DNA from 2 places in the Bacillus methanolicus genome. Region 2 is predicted to be linked to the other one. Evidence: riboswitches for the same ligand, from Rfam matches in the RefSeq annotation. Region 2 holds a riboswitch; the other holds the start of a gene.
The links. Region 2 has a riboswitch for cyclic di-GMP ahead of C0966_RS17485 (EAL domain-containing protein). Riboswitches for the same ligand answer to the same signal wherever they lie in the genome.
Positions count from the first base shown of each region.

Region 1 (9,313 bases), on a different contig from region 2:
AACTCGGCAAATTCTTTTTTAACTCGTTGATAATAAAAGCATGACTCAACTCATCCGTAGAAATGTAAAAAGCTTTTAATATTTTCTCTGCGTTGTCTTCTTCTACGACTACTACAGCGTCAAGAATTCCTTCAATCTGACACATCCGATTCTCAATTTCAGCAATCTCAATACGATGTCCTCGAATTTTTACTTGAGTATCTTTTCTATCGATAAACACCAAGTTCCCATCTTCTAATTCTTTTACTAGATCTCCAGATTTGTATACCATTCCTTCAAAAATATCCTCAAAAGGATTCTTAATAAACACTTCTGCTGTTTTCTCTGGTTGATTCAAATAACCCAAAGATATACCTACAGATGCAATCCACAATTCACCAATCTCACCTACTTTACATCTCTCTCCTTTCTCATTCACTACATATAATTTAGTACCATCAATTGCTTTTCCAATTGGAACACTATACATATTTTCATCGATTTCATCAGGTACCTCATAATACGAAGCCGCTACCGTCGTTTCCGTTGGGCCATATAAATTAAATAATGTCGTTTCATTTCCAAACTGCTTTTTAAAGTTTCTTGCAACCTCACCTGTTAGCAATTCTCCTGCTACCCCTACAGCCCTTACCTTTCCAAATTTCCGTTTACCATGTGTTTTAGCATATTTCGATAACTGGTTACAAAATACAGTCGGTATAGCAGGAATGACAGTAATTCCTTCTCTATCGATTGTTTTAAGAAAATGTTCAACAGACATTCTTTCCTCATCATCAATTAAATACAAAATCGAACCATTGAATAAGGAAACAAATGTTTCAGGTATAGAAGCATCAAAACTAAACGTAGCAAACTGTAATACTCGATCTTCCGGTCTAATATTGAACACTCTCTGTTTCCAAGAAACTAAATTTAATACCCCGACATGTCTCAATAAAGTACCTTTAGGATTGCCGGTAGTACCTGATGTATAAATTACATAAGCTAAATCATTCTCTTGAATGTTTACCGATACATCTTCATCATTGTCATCTAAACGATCCAACAGTATATTTTTCGATCTTACATTTAGTTTTTTAATTTTTTCTAGCCAATCTGATTTCGTTATCAAAAATGGTGATTGAGTATCTTCGATAATATATCGATTTCTTTCTTCAGGATGAGCTGGATCTAATGGTACATACACTCCACCAGCTTTTAAGATGCCTAAAATGGACACTACGGTATCAACGCTTCTTTTAAGAAAAATGCTTACAAACTGTCCTTTTTTTAGTCCGTTTTTTACTAATTCCACTGCTACACGTGACGATTCTTTATCTAGTTCTTTATATGTTAAATATCGATTCTTATCTTTAACCGCTATATAATCCGGAAATTTTTTTACAGATAATTCAAATCCTTCTACAATATTTTTCATTTGATGCCCTCCATTCTTGTAGAATATCTTGTTGAATAACCATTATATGTTAAATTGATCACTAAGCTTTTTTAATTCTTTTGATGTTTCTGTTAAGTAACCCACTGTTTCTCTTATATTTTCAAACGAAGCTTCTTGTTCGTGGATATTTTCTACAATATCATCATATCTTTTAGTAATATTTTCAGCGTTACTTGACAATTCAACAATCATAGCAGTCGATTCTTCAACTCCTGCAGAAATTTGTTGAGAGGAAGAAGAGACTACTTGCAATTTTTTAGCTACTTCCAATATAGATTCATAAATTTTCCCAAATACTTCATTTGTACTTTCTGTAATTTCAATACCTTCACTCACATCATTTTTTATGATTTCCATAGAATCTACTACTTTATTTATTTGTTCTTTTACTTTATCAATCAGTTTTTGTATGCTCTCTACCGAGTTTGCAGATTGCTCCGATAATTTTTTCACTTCATTTGCTACTACAGCAAATCCTTTCCCATGCTCACCTGCTCTAGCAGCCTCAATCGAAGCATTTAATGCCAATAAATTTGTATTATTTGAAATACTGGTTATTACTTGTAATATTTCTTGAATTTCATCCGACACGGTAACAAGCTCGTTGATTGCTTTATCGGAGTTTTCTACATTATGATTAATCTTCTCCATCTGCTCTACAACTTTATCAGTAGACTTTTTCCCATTTTCAGAAAGCAGTGTTACCCCTTCAGAAAGCTCATAAACTTCATTCGTATAATTGGCAATGCTAATTACTTCTTTAGAAATCTGCTCCACCGCAACCGAAGACTCATTAATAGATTTAGCTTGTCGCTCTAATAATTCTTGTACCATTTCTACCGAGTTTGTAATATTGTTAGCTGCTTTATAACTTGTTTCAAACGATGCATAAAGCCTTTCTGAATTCTCGGCAATCTCTTTCGAAGTATGTCGTATTCTACTTACCGTACCTTTTATTACATTTATCATTCCATTAAACTTTTGATTAACTTGGCCTAACTCATCTTTCCCTTCTTTCACTGAAATATTCAAGTTTCCTTTACTTGCTTCTTCAATACCTTGCATTAAATTGGTTAACGGCTTTAATGAAACTTTTAATAATAAGTATTGCCCTACAATTAGTAACATTAAAATAACAACTAACGAGATTCCTGATTTGAACAATAAATCTTTTTGCCCTTCCTCTATGTTTGAAGCATCTATGTCAACTCCAAAATAAGCAAATACCTCACCTTTGCTATTTATAATCGGATGTAAAATTGTCATCCAAGTACCCAAATCATCTTTATAAATTTTAGTAAATTGAACTTTCTTTTCATTCTTTAATTTCTTAATTGCTTCCACTACCACATCAGGCTGAGCATACATATCCCCTACTTTTAATCCTGATTCTTGCAACATCTCCCATATTCCAGTAGGATTTGCCACTATAGATGTTTTATTTCCATTCTTCCCCGCCAATTCAGTACCAAATATGTATCCTTGAGCAATATTCGGGTTATATTCACTTAACTGATCTAATAAAGTCGTTAACTCTTGATGTTCTTTACTTTTTATATTTTCCGTTTTAGAAGCTTGTTCTACTTTATCGACATCTATCTTCTTCATCCAAGATTTTGTAATTTCTTCCGATTGCTGTTTTAACTGATTTTCTAACAAATTACCTTGGATAATATAACCCATCCCAACAAGTGATACTCCTACAATCACAACACTCACTATCGAAAACAGCATATTCTTGGTGAAAAAATTCATGTTTTTTAACACTTTTTATTCCTCCTCATAAGAAGTAGCAATTATTTATGTAAATGCTTGTTCACTACTTGAATTTATATAAATGCAGTTTGATTTTCAGACATATGTATAAAACATTTGGACTTTTCTTTTACTTCACTTGATCATCTTACTTATGTCTATTTTTCAATCTGAACTTATATAAAAAAATTGCCCTCTCTAGTCTAGTAAAACTAAAGAGGGCAGCTGCTTGAACGAGATCATCTTAATAAAAAACTTCGTAAAGAATCAAAACGAAACTTCAGACGAAGTGCAACTGGCTGGCATGTCTATTATAAATAGATGTAGCCCCTTTAGCTTTGCGTCCTACCCTTTCGAGTAGTTTGCCAAATAAATATGAAAATTTAAAACACCAAAAGAGAACCTTTTACCATATATATATCGGCAAAAGGTAGGCAATTTTTACCTTGTTCAAAAATATTCACAAACTTGTCACAAATCGTTCTTATTATTTGTGATATTTTATGAACGTATTGAACAATTAACCTCGTAATTTTTCTTCAGTAAAGAAATTCTGTTGAGTTCCCAGAGATAAAAGGTATTTTCCGATCCGAAATCCCTTCTATAATATTGAGATAAATACTCAATGACTTTTTTTTGAAATGTCTAACAGTATGGAATCTTATGTACAAAGAGTGCTGGCGGCAGGCGATCTCTGATCTCATTATTATTAGTCATTATCGCTATCATTGTGTTATTTGTTCATTCGTTGCTGTCTGTTGCTATTATCTTACTGTTCCTACTGTCGTTTTCTCTGTCATTCCATGTCCTGTGTGTTGGTTTATGACAATAAAAGACCGCCTATGTATTATTTTCTTTTTTCCTTTTTTATTAAAAAATTAATCTTAACTGATACAAATTATTAATATCATTAACATTTTCTAAAGGTATGTTTAATTGAAGTTTTAAAGCTGTTCCAATTAACAGCTGGTTTAGTTCAATGTGTGAAAAAATACGTGCAAAAATAATTGCTGTATTTTCCTTAAAAAGTGACAGTATTCCTTCTAACTTTTGTTTTGCGAAATCCAATCCAGCAGATAATGAGTACATATAGTACGATAACAGGAAGAGCAGCTTCGATCCCAAATGTACCGCCCGTAATCCAAACACTGTCCGATTTTAACCTGAGCATCACAAGGGAAGAATGACTTCTGTCGGGCACAGGAGCAAATTGCACCATTTGGGAATTAATAAAAAAGTTCCAAATGATATGCACCACGACTGCATTCCATACATTCCCCGCCATATAAACAATAAGCGAAAACATAATGCCAACCAAGCTGCCTGCGATAAGTACCAAGCACACATCAACCAACTGTAACCCATTCACAGTAAGTAAATGAAGAGCACCGAACAAGATGGAAGTGATGAAAACGGCGGTAATCGCATTCCATTTGTCTTCGATTAGCTTAAACAAATAACCGCGGAACAAAATCTCTTCAATCACCCCGGCAGAGCATGCCGTGAAGAACGAGCCAATGATAAACGCTAAAGCAGATTCAATATGAAGTTGTTCTTGCTTTTCAAAAACGACGAATTCTGTGAGCAGATAAAATGCTATAACTGTAAGTGGCATTGCCAAACCAACAAATACCCATATTTCACCAGTATCAAACAGTTTATGAATACGATAATATCCACTCGATTTTTTAAAGAACAGCCGCGCATACAACCATAGCAGTCCTACAGTAAATCCAATACGTATAAGTTCTTTGACCACAACCCGCATCGTACCGTTTTCAATCACATCCGTCAGGGGAATCACAAAAATGGCTGCTAACAAAAACAAAATAACCAACATCAAACAATGTATAACTACCTTTCCCCAGTGCATAACTAATAGCTCCTCCCTTTTTATGGTTCACGAAGCCATATCAAAGCTGGCAACCTTAAAACGAGTGCACAATGACCCTATCGTTCACAATGTACCGCTTTACAAATCTTATATTATGTTATTTGGGTTAGATATGTAGTCTCTTCACCATATTCTGTGATGTCCACACAATTCCTGAAATAAGTTAGCTAGATTGGTACTCAATCTAGAGTAGCCCCTTCGTCAGCTTGCAGACCACTAAGTTGGTAGAATGGAAGCGGTCAAGTGCTTTCCTTGACGGCTTCCATTCTACCAACTACAATGCGGAAAGCTGATGGAGGGCAAGGTTAAGCAACCTGATTTTTATAAGTTTTACCTGTACATTCCAAAAATACACGTAGCCGAAATCTTTCAAGGTTTCTGAAGCCAAAAGCACGTCTTTTGATGTTCTTAATCTTATGGTTTGTACCTTCAATCCGGCCATTCGTAAAAGGTGTAAGAAAATATTGTAAAATTTGTGCCTTCCAATTTTCTATCGTCTTGGCAACTTGATGAAATGAAGGAAATGGGCTGCTCCATGCGAGTTGAATCCATTCTTCTAAGAGTGAATCAGCTGTATCATAGTCATTCACTTGGTATATTTCTCTAAAGAGTTCTTTTAGAAAATAGGCATATGACAATTCTGAATGCTCTTTGAGCATCTCGTCTAATTGTTGTTTTTCATTAGCCGTTAACTTTTCAGAACCTTTCAAGAGTTTAAACCGTCCCTTTTTTAGTCCAGGAGTTTTCTTTCTAACTTGGTCAAGTGCATGTGTCACCTTTTGCACCACATGATATTTATCAATGACGATACAGGCCTCTGGGAATATAGATTTAACAGCTTTATGAAAGGGATCCCACATATCCATGACAACGGTTTGAACACACTTATTAGCCAGGATCTCCTTGGAGAGTAAGGTTAGAGTAGAATCATAACTACGTTGATGTTCCATACCAAGAACACTGCCGGATTGGGCATCCATTAGAACGGTTTCATATCGGTGACCCTTTCGAACAGCGATCTCATCAAGGCTAAGGACTAGTTCATTGTTTTCTAAAGCACTATCAAGATGTTCTAAATGCTCCATTTCTTTTTCTTTAGCGATGGAATAAAAAATTCTTTCTACTGTCGTATAAGGAACTTTTTCCTTTCGACTTACTTCTTGAATAGTGGATCCATTGCACATTTGATACAGATATTCTCTGTATCGATTGGTCTGATGCTTATTAGGACTGATAGATTCAAATGTTTGTGAAAATACCTCATTACAGTTGTGACAACGGTATCTATGCACTCTGACTAATAAGAAAAGGGGCTTACCTAATACGGACAAGTCACGAACCTTTCTTGTCCGCCAGTCGTGGACATTACTGGTAAAAAAGCCGCAAAAAGTACAACGTTCTTCCATCGTATTTTTCTCAACATGTAACAGATTGCAATCTTCAAGAAATACTTGTTTAACAACTTCAAATTCTGGCAAATCTAGTGATACGGAAAACACTTTTGAACCTCCTGTTATGTTAAGTCACGCTAACATTATTGCCAGGAATTCGTGAGTGTTTTCCTTATTTTTTGGGTTAAATCACAAAATGTGGTGATGAATCAAAACATCTAATTTCTCTTGATTGAACTCTTCTAAAATAGTGATAATATAACAAAAGAGGTGCGAATTGCACCCCATTTTAAATGATTGTTTACTATTTTACACTTTCAAATCCAAACCTGTTTATTAGAATTCAAACCATTATTACTATTGAAGTATTGCACTTCTTTCGAAAAACATATCTTTTATGCCTAGCGGAATAAAAGTCCTTTCAAACATGTGGTTTGCTTCCTGTATCATGATAGAAATATCTTCTTTGTTCGTGGTGTCTAATGGTATCGGTCGAGGAAGAGTTGGATTTAAACGGATTAAATTACTTCCGATTAGATACCTGGCAGTGTGTTCAGCACCTTTTGACTGTGCTTGCATCGTAAGTTCCACCAGCTTCTTCCTCCAGGACAACCATCCACCTGCTTCCGCAATCTTATTAGGGGCATTGTATAAACTGTCACCTGTTCCAATGGAAAGCACTTTTATTTGATCAAGTGTAAATCCTAACTTTTTGGCCTCAGCTATCCCTACTAATACTGGATTGTTTGCCCAAAGTCCACCATCTATTTTACATTCTCCGTCACCTATATTGGCAGCAGGGAAGTATGTAGGAGCGGCGGACGTTGCCAATCCTACCTCCCACATGTAACGCTCTCCGTCCCTAATATAATCTGAGCAGTGGGGAGTTTTATAAACTTTAGGTTCAGCTTTATGATGTTCAATGGAAGGAATACACAACAATGTCTTGGCATCATTAATCCTCTTATCAGTGAACTTCTCCATTAAAAGGGCTTTTAATGATGTGTTATCGTAAGATGTGTTAATAAAATATCCGCTTGCCTTTTTATTACCGAAAATACGCTTGCCTTCACTAATATATAGATTGGAGATTTCTTCAGCGCTCATTCCAGATGCCAATCCTAAGCATATGATTCCACCAGTTGATGTACCTGCTAATAAATCGAAGTGTAGGTAAATGGGCGTTCTGATAACTTCTTCAACAAGTTTTAAATATCGAGCAGGAATTATTCCCTTCATTCCTCCACCATCAATTGATAAAATTTTAAAGGCATTATGTTCTCTTGGCTGCCAGTTCCCCGTCTTTATGTGTTCCCAATTTAACATTTTTTACTTCCTCTCTGTAAAACTAATTGGGCTGTGGGGAGCTTCTTTACCCCACCAAACACCTTCTTCTAACCAAATATTATAAAAATATAACCATTCAGAAGCCCAAGGTATTAGGGTATCAGAAATTAACATGTCAGGTCTATAACTATTATCGTTTGGATGATATAAACATAAGGAGTTGTCGCCATAACGAAGGGGTGCGGATCTTAATATTTCTGGCTCCAAGACAAAAACCTTAGGTTGATATGGATCGTATTGGATTTTGACAGTGTAGATTGGTGATTTTTCTGAAGGTTGCAGTTTTCCTATCCAGTAAATATTTTGATGACTATCTTTAAATAGTCTAAATGAAGGGAATTTTTTTGATATGGCAAAATTTTGCAATCCCAAATTAATGGTTTTAATATTCTTCATCTTGTTTACCATAAAAACGATGGTCGCGGACTTTTGTCCCATGATCTTGGTTTAGGATGCCAGCAGAAGACACTTTTACTAAGCCTCTACTAATATTGTCAGCCATATCCTTTACTTCACCTAGACTGGATGGAAAGTAGGACTTACCGAAAATGTTTTGCCATTTTTCAATGCTGCTTTCCTTGTCCTTATCATCTAAAGCGTCTTGGCAATCGTCTTTTAGATTTTTTACCTTTTTGAGGAACCGTCCAGCTTTCGTATGATCCCAATTTCTTGCCAAATTTTCATCTTCAAGGGAAGGATTTTCAACGTATATCTCATCTTCTTCTAATAGACATTCCAATTGATCTACGAGAGAGATTAATGTTTCTACCAATGTTTCAGCAATGGAACTTTTTTTCACAAAACTGTTTCCGATTAAAGTGGTCATTAAGATAGATTTGGGTGCTGTATCTTTTCCGACATTATCGTCTCGCCAATGCTTCATGATTTTCACTATTTTTGCAAAATAACCGTCTGTCTTGCTGTTAATGGCATTGCACCAATTAGTAAATCCTACGGGATTAGTTTGGCACCATTCATTTTCCTTCTTGGAAGGAATCTTAATGACATTCTCAAATGGCAACGCGGGAACGATATCAACATGAAAGTCCCCAGCGTAATCAATTCTTACACAACGGTCTTTCACTTTTACTCTATCTTCAAATTCTTTATGACTTTTAATTCGGACGGAAATTTTTTTGAGGATATCTTTTGGTTCTTCCTTTTCGTCAATATTGAGAAGGAGAATGGCATCAACATCAAATTCGTCATTATTTTTAGGTTTAACTCCTGTGTCGGTACTGTAAGATCCTTGGGAATAAAAGTCCAAGAATAGGTCTTTTAATTCTTCGTCTTCTTTAAAATTGTTTTCCCAATGGTTTAGTGCACTTTCAACACGGCTTTTCCTTGTTGGATTCAATGAGATGTTCCCTACAAATTTTTTAAAATGGTCATTTAACTTCATAAATTCACTCCAGTATGGTTTAAGAGTATTTTTGGTTCATGTTAGGAGTATGTAAAATCCAGATGCAAAATCTTAACATGAACACT
Region 1 covers NZ_PNFF01000001.1:1,015,396-1,024,708, forward strand. Annotated here, with positions in the region: gene C0966_RS05135 (amino acid adenylation domain-containing protein) at 1-1,417, opposite strand, end outside; gene C0966_RS05140 (methyl-accepting chemotaxis protein) at 1,460-3,205, opposite strand; cyclic di-GMP riboswitch class I at 3,481-3,570, opposite strand; gene C0966_RS05145 (CPBP family intramembrane glutamic endopeptidase) at 4,215-5,066, opposite strand; gene C0966_RS05150 (ISL3 family transposase) at 5,393-6,586, opposite strand; gene C0966_RS05155 (CBASS cGAMP-activated phospholipase) at 6,836-7,804, opposite strand; gene C0966_RS05160 (hypothetical protein) at 7,808-8,221, opposite strand; gene C0966_RS05165 (SMODS domain-containing nucleotidyltransferase) at 8,208-9,227, opposite strand.
Region 1: another riboswitch for cyclic di-GMP. It lies ahead of C0966_RS05140 (methyl-accepting chemotaxis protein); the one in region 2 lies ahead of C0966_RS17485 (EAL domain-containing protein).

Region 2 (9,313 bases):
AAAAATTGATTTTTACGCAAAATCGACAAATTTCGACAAAAGTATTAGGAGTGAAAAAAATGGCCGAATCAAGACAACATAAGATCCACGAAAAAAAATTAATGGAAATGGTCAAAGACATGCCTCACTATGTTGCAGAATATGTGGATGATAAGCTTGATAGCCGCTCTCCCTCCACCCTTCTTAACTATGTACACGATTTTAAAATTTTTTTTGAATGGCTCATCGATCAAAAAATTGCTAATTGCCAGGAGATAAAAGATATCCCTTACTCTGTACTGGAAAACTTAAAATTAGAACAAGCAAAGAAATTTGTAAAGTACCTTCAAAGACGCGAGATAAAAGTAACGAAAGATGAGACAAAGAAACCTGAGAAAGTATCAGTAAACAGGAAAATATCCGCTCTCCGCTCCCTCTTTAAATATCTGACGACTCAGACTGAAAATGAAAATGGTGAGCCTTACTTTTACCGGAATGTCATGTTAAAAATAGAAGTAAACAAAGTAAAGGAAACATTAGGAGCTCGTGCATCCAAAATTTCAACACAAATCTTCCAAAACAACGAAGATACTTATTTCTTATATTGGGTCCAAAATGAATATGAAAACGAGCTGCCAAAGAACTCTCGAAAAAGGATCTACTTTAAAAGAGATCGTGAAAGAGATGTTGCGATCTTGTCCCTATTCTTGGGAAGTGGGATTCGAGTAAATGAGCTGGCTAACTTAAGATTAAAGGATTTGGATTTTGAAAAAAATCGTATTACTGTCATTAGAAAAGGTGGAAAAAAAGATACTATCTCGGTAATTCCAGAGTCCATGCTTGATGTGAAGAAGTATTTAGAGGTACGGCCTCAGAGGTATAATGCTTCCAATGAAGATAATGAGTATGTATTTGTAACAAAAACCAATAACGTCCCTACTCCCCTTTCCAATCGTTCAATTGAGACCATTGTAAAGAAATATACAAAAGCCTATAAAACCAATAAAGCTATGTCACCACATAAATTAAGACATACCTATGCAACAAATTTAATGGAAGAAACGGGTGATATCCACCTGCTAATGAGACAGTTGGGACATTCTTCTACGACTACAGCAGCATTGTATTCTAACCCAGAAGAACAAAAGGCAGCAGAAGCAGCTGAACAACTGGGTAAGCGGAGAAAACAAGCTATTGCGGAATATAAAAGATGATTCAAATATCGTAACACAAAAAACCCATCTTTGGATTCTATCTAGAGATGGGCTTTCATAATTATTGGTTTTAAATAAAGTTTAATCAAAAATATCCTATGAACCTGCTTTTTACTGAAAATGATACAAAGAAAAATGTGATTTGAGGAAATTAAAAATTTGTGAGAGCCAGTCTTGTAATTAAAAATCTACTTCTTAATTTAACCAATTTTCGCATCGATATCTGATGTATCTACGCTTTCTCCGAACCAATCTTTTAGCTTTTCTTTTGCTTTCTTTTTAATATCTTCATCGATATAAATAGCCACTTGTAATAAGGCAATTCCTAAAGATCCGAGATCGTCGGTATATCCTACTCCAACCATTATGTCAGGGATTAAGTCTGCAAGCAAAATGAAATACCCTAATGCACCGATATTGGTAGCTTTCGCCGTAAGTAGCTTATTCTTTCCCGGAACAATTTAACTGTCCTTTGTTTGGTGTGGATTACGCTAAACAGATTGAGAATCCAGAAACCGTAGATGGATTTATGCGATATATGGAGCGGGCAATTGAGTATGTAGGTAAGAAAGTAGTCGATGAAGGATTATATTAAACTTAAGAAAGTGTAGGGAAATATCTTTCCTCTACACTTTTTGTTTTTTAGTTTGCTGGAATATCCTCTGATAAAACTGTTTTATAATTATCTAGCATTTGTTGATGGAAAGTCATCATTTAAAAAGAACCGTGTTTGTGCTGCAAAGTCTGTTGCCGGTAAATATAAGCCATGTGTTTATTCAAGAATAGGGCGTGATCATTTAAGAGCAACGAAAGGCTGCTTGACATATTTAGTTATGTGTTATATGTCAAACAGCCCTATGTTTTTAATTTTTCAAATTTAGTTTTTGATAAGGTGCATCCTTATACTTGATAAAATCGATATTCTTCTTTATTTCGAATGAAGTGAGAAACCAATAAATAACCAGCTCCCAGCGAAAACATCATATTAGAAACAAATGAGTTTTCTACAAAGTAGTTCAGGTTTACAAGTGATGCAACAATAAGAGTTTCCATCAAAGAATACACATAGTTCTCGATTTTCTGAGCATGTTTAAATTCCTTGAAATGCCTTAGCCCCAATTGATTTGCTCTCGTGTAATTTATTCGAGAAGTCAAAATATGTGAGATATATCCTCCTGAGATCATACACATCATAGCAAATCCCACAAAATTAAGTTGGAGTTGCTGCAAAGCAAAATGGGTCGTAAGAAAAATGACGCTTCCTCCTACTCGTCGAAAATACATATACATCAACGGAAAACTCTCCTTCGGTGTCACTTTTTAATGAACGACTTTTACATGCTCCAGGAATGGAGAAATATCGACAGGTTTATCTTTGTTTCCTATTCGGCAACTTAAAGATAGACTTTGTTCCCCCGTCAAAATATTAACTTGAGGAATCCCCACCAGAAATCCTATCACCTTAAAGGTAGATGGAACTCCTAATAAAAAACGTATTACTCTTTGAGGTGCGACCACCAATAAAGACCCCTTTCATTTTAACTTATCTATGCAACACTAGATATCCCTCTTAATCATAAAAAAGCCAATATCCCTTAAAGGATATTGGCGGTTCTTCCGACGCAATAATTGTAAAGATATTTGATTTATCTTTATCGTATCATTTTTTTTCCACTACCTCAATTGTTTTCTCGAATTTCTCCATTTTTTGTATAATACAGAAAAACTGAAAAACCTTTTTCTTATATTACACAAAAGGACAACACACTAGCTGTAACTGGCCATTCTCCCTAAAATTTGCTGTATGATCAATTTATTTTTTGGAAAAACTTTATCAGAGCAAGGCAACTATCCCATGTCAAAATTACTTCCATGTCATTGCCTTGCTCGCCCATGAAACTTATTTACTCTTGTATTTCTTTAATTTTTTTTAAGATTCTCCATTCAAAGTGTCGAATTTTTGTAAATTGAATTGGGGAGAATCAATGAAAGAACTTTTTACGAATAGAATACTGCCTTGGGCAGGAATTTTTTATCTGTCTATCTTGTTTACTATGCAGCAATCTTTAGAGAAACAGCTATAAAATGTTTATCTGCCTATGTTTGTTAAATTGGAACCATATCTATATAAAAAGATAGACCTTGAGTCAGCCCTTTTTTTCTAAACCATGCCATGTGGAAGGTAATTTTCTTTAGACAAAAGCAGCGCATAAATGCTCAAAATTGACAAATTAAGCAGTTTAATATTGGAAGGAATACCATCTTATGTCACTCGATTTTAAATTGGCTGACAAGGGATTCCAGTTCTTCTGCCATTTGGGCAAGGGATTTTGCCGAAGCATGAATTTCCTCCATGGAAGCAAGCTGTTCCTCTGTTGACGATGCAATTTCTTCAAAACTAGCAGAATTTTTTTGGACAAGTAATGCAATTTCAGAGGCGGATGTGGATACTTCTTCCACACTCGCTGAAATTTGCTGAACGGTTGCCGTTATTTCTTCAATTTGCGGAGTGATATTTCGGGTTTTGTCTAAAATCTGCATAAACTTATTCGATGTTTCAACCGAGATTTTAACACCTTTCTCTGCATTATTCATAATTTCACTCATCGTCTGAACAGATTCTTCTGTATCTTCTTGAATACTGTTAATTAAATCTGCAATCAATTTCGTTGAAGTTTGCGATTGTTCAGCTAATTTTCTTACTTCGTCAGCGACTACTGCAAACCCTTTTCCGTGCTCCCCTGCTCTAGCTGCTTCGATAGCTGCATTTAAAGCTAAAAGATTGGTTTGATCAGCAATCCCGCTAATGACATCCAGTATTTTCCCTATTTCTTGAGAGCGGTGTGAAAGGGATTGAATAACTTCATTGGATTTACGAATGGATTCATGGATCGACCTCATTTGAGTTAAGTTGTTTTCTACAAATTGGCCTCCTTCTTCTGCTTCTTTTTCGCTTTCTCTCGCTAATTCTGAAACAATCGTTGATTTTTCTGCTATTCGTAAAACTCCTTCAAGAGCTTCCTTCAGCGCATCTGCATTTTGCTCGAGTTTGGTTTTTGAATTTTCGGATGCGCTTGCTATTTCTTGAATGGCAGATGCTACATGTTTTGAAGCTGTTGTTGTTTGATCAGCACTTGCAGTCAGCTCTTCTGATGCCGTTGCCACTTGATGTGAGTTTTCATTTACAGTAAGAAGAATTCCTCGCAAACTATTGATCATGTTATTAAAAGAAGCTGTCAGTGCACCAATTTCATCCTTTGATTGATATGTCCCTTTTACGGTAAGGTCTCCTTTCTCCGCTTTAGAGAGCAAGTTATTCAGTTCTTCCGTTGGTTTTACAATCATTTTTGTAATCAGAATCCCAACTACAATTGAAAAGATAAGGGCTGCTGCAATGACTGTACATAAAATGATGGTTGCATTTCTAAAATCTTGCTTATTTTGAGAATTCGTTTGTCCGGCGATCTTTTCATTTAGCTCCCCTAATTCAGCAAGAGTATTATTTGCAAGAGTGCGTTGTGGTGCAACTTTTTCTAAATAAAGCTTGTAGGCTTCATCATTTCGATTTTGTGAAGCCAATTGAATGACTTCTTCTCTCGACTTCCGAAGCTGTTTCATGATTTGTTTATAGTAGTCGAACTTTTTTATAGCTTCAGCCGGCATATGTGTATTCTCGTATTTCTTAATCATTGAATCAATTTCTTCAATCTTAGAGTCAATCATTTCTTTCAGTTCAAATTTCCGTGTAGAATCCGTGGTAATCAAAAGCTCTAAAGTATAAGAATCGAGAGTGCGGTTATTAATTCTAATTTGGCCTAACCATTGAATTGGCATTAAGTTTTCTTTATATGTATATTCTGATTTCTGAGCCATTTCTCTTACATAATTTAATCCAACTGCCCCTACTGCTCCTAATGAAAGGGCGGTAATGATTAGCAAGATTAACAATTTTTGATAGATTCTTAGATTTCGCAACATCTTCATATAAAATATTTCTCCTTTCATTTTTCAATGATTATTATCTGGCTACATCAAATTCGATTGGAATTTACTGTATGAAAATGCGGAAATTGTCATATATTGTTGAATTATACCATAATAGGGCGAAACCAGGGACACCGGGAACATATCTCTTGCACAGCGAAAGATGTTGGGGTTGTTTATGATTTGAAAAAACAACAAAGAAAGCGCCGTTAAAAAAATAATGATTACGAAGAAGAATTGCCAGTTTGGTTAGGAGATCATTTGTTCGTGACGATCTATCTAGATAGCAGCTAGCCTATCAAGTTACTCTTGCATTACGAAAAATCAACGTTCTCTACACTGATTAAGAGCCAAAAGTACCGACTCCATTATTTCTAGGAACTTTTTGATACGGTTGTCATCGAGGATGTAACAACGACAGACAAAAAAACTCATTGAACACTTTATACGTATTGCTATAGATGGAGCTCACCACACTAATATTTAACCAAGTCTCGCCCTTAAAAAAATCGATTAAAAATCATAAATATCTATAAATTTATTTCTATATATAAAAAATTGTCAAATTTTGTTTGAATTTGTTATACTTTTATCATGTTATATGTTATAAATATTGTTATAAATAATTTAAGATAATCTCATCAATAACTCACTTAAAAACGATAAAGGCAAACTTATCGAAAGGTAAGGACGCAAAGCTACAGACCTAAAGCAAAAGCTATGGTGGCTGAGCTACCGAAGGAAGTGGGGGCTTTTAAACAAAGCGCATAATCCCATTTTCTGGTATTGTGCGCTTTTTATTTTTACACAAGGAGGTAGGATAGATATTTGTTTATCGACAGTATAATTAGTAATGATGAATTTTTTCATCATTATCAGCCAATTTATGATATTCAAAATTGGAAAGTAGTAGGGTATGAGAGTCTTTTTCGAACAAAGACACTCCCTACACCTGAAATTCCGTTTGATATTGCCAAAAAGAAAAAGAAGCTTTATGAATTAGATTCGCGGTCTATCCATAAAGCTTCCCTAACCTACATAAAAGCAGGTTATTCAGAAAGGTATCGGTATTTGTTTTTAAATGTCTTCCCATCGACAATTATAAACCCAAAATTCCGTACCTTTATAAATCAAATTATTAATATGAACGGAATCAAAAGTCAACAACTAATATTTGAAATTAACGAAAATGAAGACGTTAATCTTAACATGTTAAAAAAATCAATTTCTTATCTTAAGAATCTTGGTTTCCTAATTGCCATCGATGATTTTGGAGAAGGGTCATCTTCCATAAAATCAATGATTGAATTACAACCTGATTTCATAAAGCTGGACAGATATTTTATGGAAGATTTGAGAAACTCTGAGCAAAAAAAAGATCTTATACGCTACCTTCTCCACTTTTGTCGCGAATTCAACTCCGAATTAATTGTTGAAGGGGTTGAAGACAACGATAGTTTAGCTGATTTAAAAAGTCTTGGCGTTCAGTATGCACAAGGTTACTTTCTTGGGAGACCTACATTACTCTCTTAAGCGGGTAAAGTTGGATAGTATCTTAATCGAATCATTAATACATGGTATAAGTTTGACTTCTCCTCCGGCTTTATCTTTCTAAATAAGAAAAAAAGAAAAAAGCAGAAAAAGTTTCAATGAAAATTAATAAAGTGACGGTTGATCCAGTTGTTAACGAGATTGAAAGTTGAAAAAGCCAAAGGTGGAAATAACCTACTAAGAGATACCACAATACTAGAAAAGGTTCTGTCTAATGATACCTACTCCAAACTTTGAAAAGCTATTTTCTTATGGGCAACAAAAGAATTAAAAAACAGCTTATCGTTAAGACCTTGTTGAAATAAAGCTCAATAATTGAAGCATATTTGGAAGATAAAGAGGCTACTTACTTGAATACTTTTATAAAACTGTTTTTAAAGGAAATGAATATGTACAACCATGCCGCATGGAGATGAATATAGTGGTCTGATTCAAGTAAAATCTATCCTTCATTATCTAAGGGCTATAACCTTAAAATTATTTACCAGTGAATATCAACCATTAACGTTAATAATATCCATTAGTAGGACTATTGTATAAGATCTTTACTTAAGAAAATATCCTATTCAACAGATTGCGAAGGATCTTGGTATAGAGGAAAATTCATGCTTCTAATACTTGAAGTATATAACCAAAGATACATTAGTCCGAAAAACACTTGAAGGGAAAATATTGGACAATATATAATTTGATTTAGCCAATTAATAACTTATGGGAAAAATCCAGGACAAACATATCTTTAAATAGGTATGTTTGTCTTAGTTTTTTCGTAAAGGAGGAGTCGGAATGTAGAGGATAAAAAAGTATCCAAAAACCAAAATAATTTGACCATTGCTTCGCTCATTAGTGAAGCCAAATTTGATATTTTTTTGTTAAAGACTATAACGAAAGTACCATTTGACCTGAAAATTATTAACTTTCACACTAGATATACTTTTATCTCCGTAATTACTTCTTTTTTAATATCCCAAGCATTGGTATACCCATATAGTGACTTAAGTTATTCGATAGTTTCTACAATCAGACTATATTCCTTTACGATTTCTACAATCTCTTTTGAATGTTTCTTCTTTCCACTGAAATAAAAAACAGCCCACAAATAGGATAGCATGAAAACATCCATACTTTGGGCTGTCCAGTTAAATTAAGCTATGCTATTACCCACATCTCATGAAACCATTATATAAACAGCTTTTAACTATTTAATAAAGGTAACTGTCATCCCCTTACAAAAAATAGTGAAGGAGAGATTACAAATAAATTAAACAAAAACACCTTCTCCAACTATTTCAGGAATTTCAAGAAGCTCAAAAATATCAAATATCTCTTGTCTTACGTTAGAAATTGTGACCTTTACTCCCTTTTCATTAAGAGATTGTATAACATTTAATAATAAACCCACTCCAGTCGAATCTACAAACGGAACATTTGCAAAATTAATATTTACAGCTTTATATTTTTCCATAGTGGGAATCAGTTGTTCTTCTATTACTTCTGTTCCGTCTATATCTAAATCGCCCTCTAATTTTACGTCAAGATTCCCATCAACTTCATTCAGTGAAAAACTAATCATTTTATTTCCCCCATTCATTATTCAAAAACAATTCGTTCATCTTCATTAAGGCGTGCAATGACATGATATCTAGTTTCTTTGAAGGTATGTTTTACATTACCTATCTTTATCGTAGTACCTTCCATTGCTTTATTAATTTGGATCTTTTGATCATTTGGAACGGCAATCATGGTTAAAGTTCCACTTTCCGAACCTGCCTCATTTATTTCAACACCTAATCTTCCGTATACTTCTCCACCACGTAATATGCCGCTAACTTTTAAAGTACCGCCAGAGTGAATTTTGGTATTTATGCAGCCTTGTCCTAAAATCAGTATATTCCCACTACAATAAAGGCGACTATTTATAGCACTTGATATTGTTATATAAGAATCTGGTTCGACAGGTGTTTTACTCATTTCATGAAGCTCTTTCATTTTTTGAGATAATTGAATAATCCGTTCTAGCGAAGTAACTTCGTTTGATAAAGATAAAAACAGGTGTGTTAAAGAAACTGCTACTTCTCTCCATCCATCATCAGATAAATATTCTTCTCCTCTTCTTACAACCTCTACATACTTTTTAGCTAAAGGAGAAAAATTTTTGAATTTCTTCTCTAGCAATATACGAATTAATGGTCTAAATCCACCACGGGAAAAATCATCCGATTTAAATCCAGGAGATACAGTAAGCTGTTTGATTAATTCAATTATTTTTTCTACGTCTTGATTAATGATCCCCAATAAATGACCTAATTCAGTAACTAGCATATTATTTTTTCCTGCTGAAATCTCTGAACCAATTATGTTTCCAAAAGTGACAATTGCTCCTGAAGCTATAAGTTTGGCCATATTTACTGTTTTATGAACGATAATATCCCCTTCAGCTTCAACTATCATTCTTTCCTCAACTTCACCTAATATCTCAACATCTCCTTTAAAACGAATATTTCCTGAAGACAAATCTACATTTCCTGGATGAGTAAGCTTTGGCATGATAGAGACTTTTACGAGCTGTCCTCTTTGCTCAAGTT
Region 2 covers NZ_PNFF01000003.1:106,146-115,458, reverse strand. Annotated here, with positions in the region: gene xerS (tyrosine recombinase XerS) at 60-1,193, shown strand; partial or broken gene C0966_RS17500 (YkvA family protein) at 1,394-1,624, opposite strand; gene C0966_RS17495 (hypothetical protein) at 2,094-2,486, opposite strand; gene C0966_RS17490 (methyl-accepting chemotaxis protein) at 3,462-5,177, opposite strand; cyclic di-GMP riboswitch class I at 5,835-5,917, shown strand; gene C0966_RS17485 (EAL domain-containing protein) at 6,006-6,710, shown strand; gene C0966_RS17480 (STAS domain-containing protein) at 7,990-8,301, opposite strand; gene C0966_RS17475 (DUF342 domain-containing protein) at 8,319-9,313, opposite strand, start outside.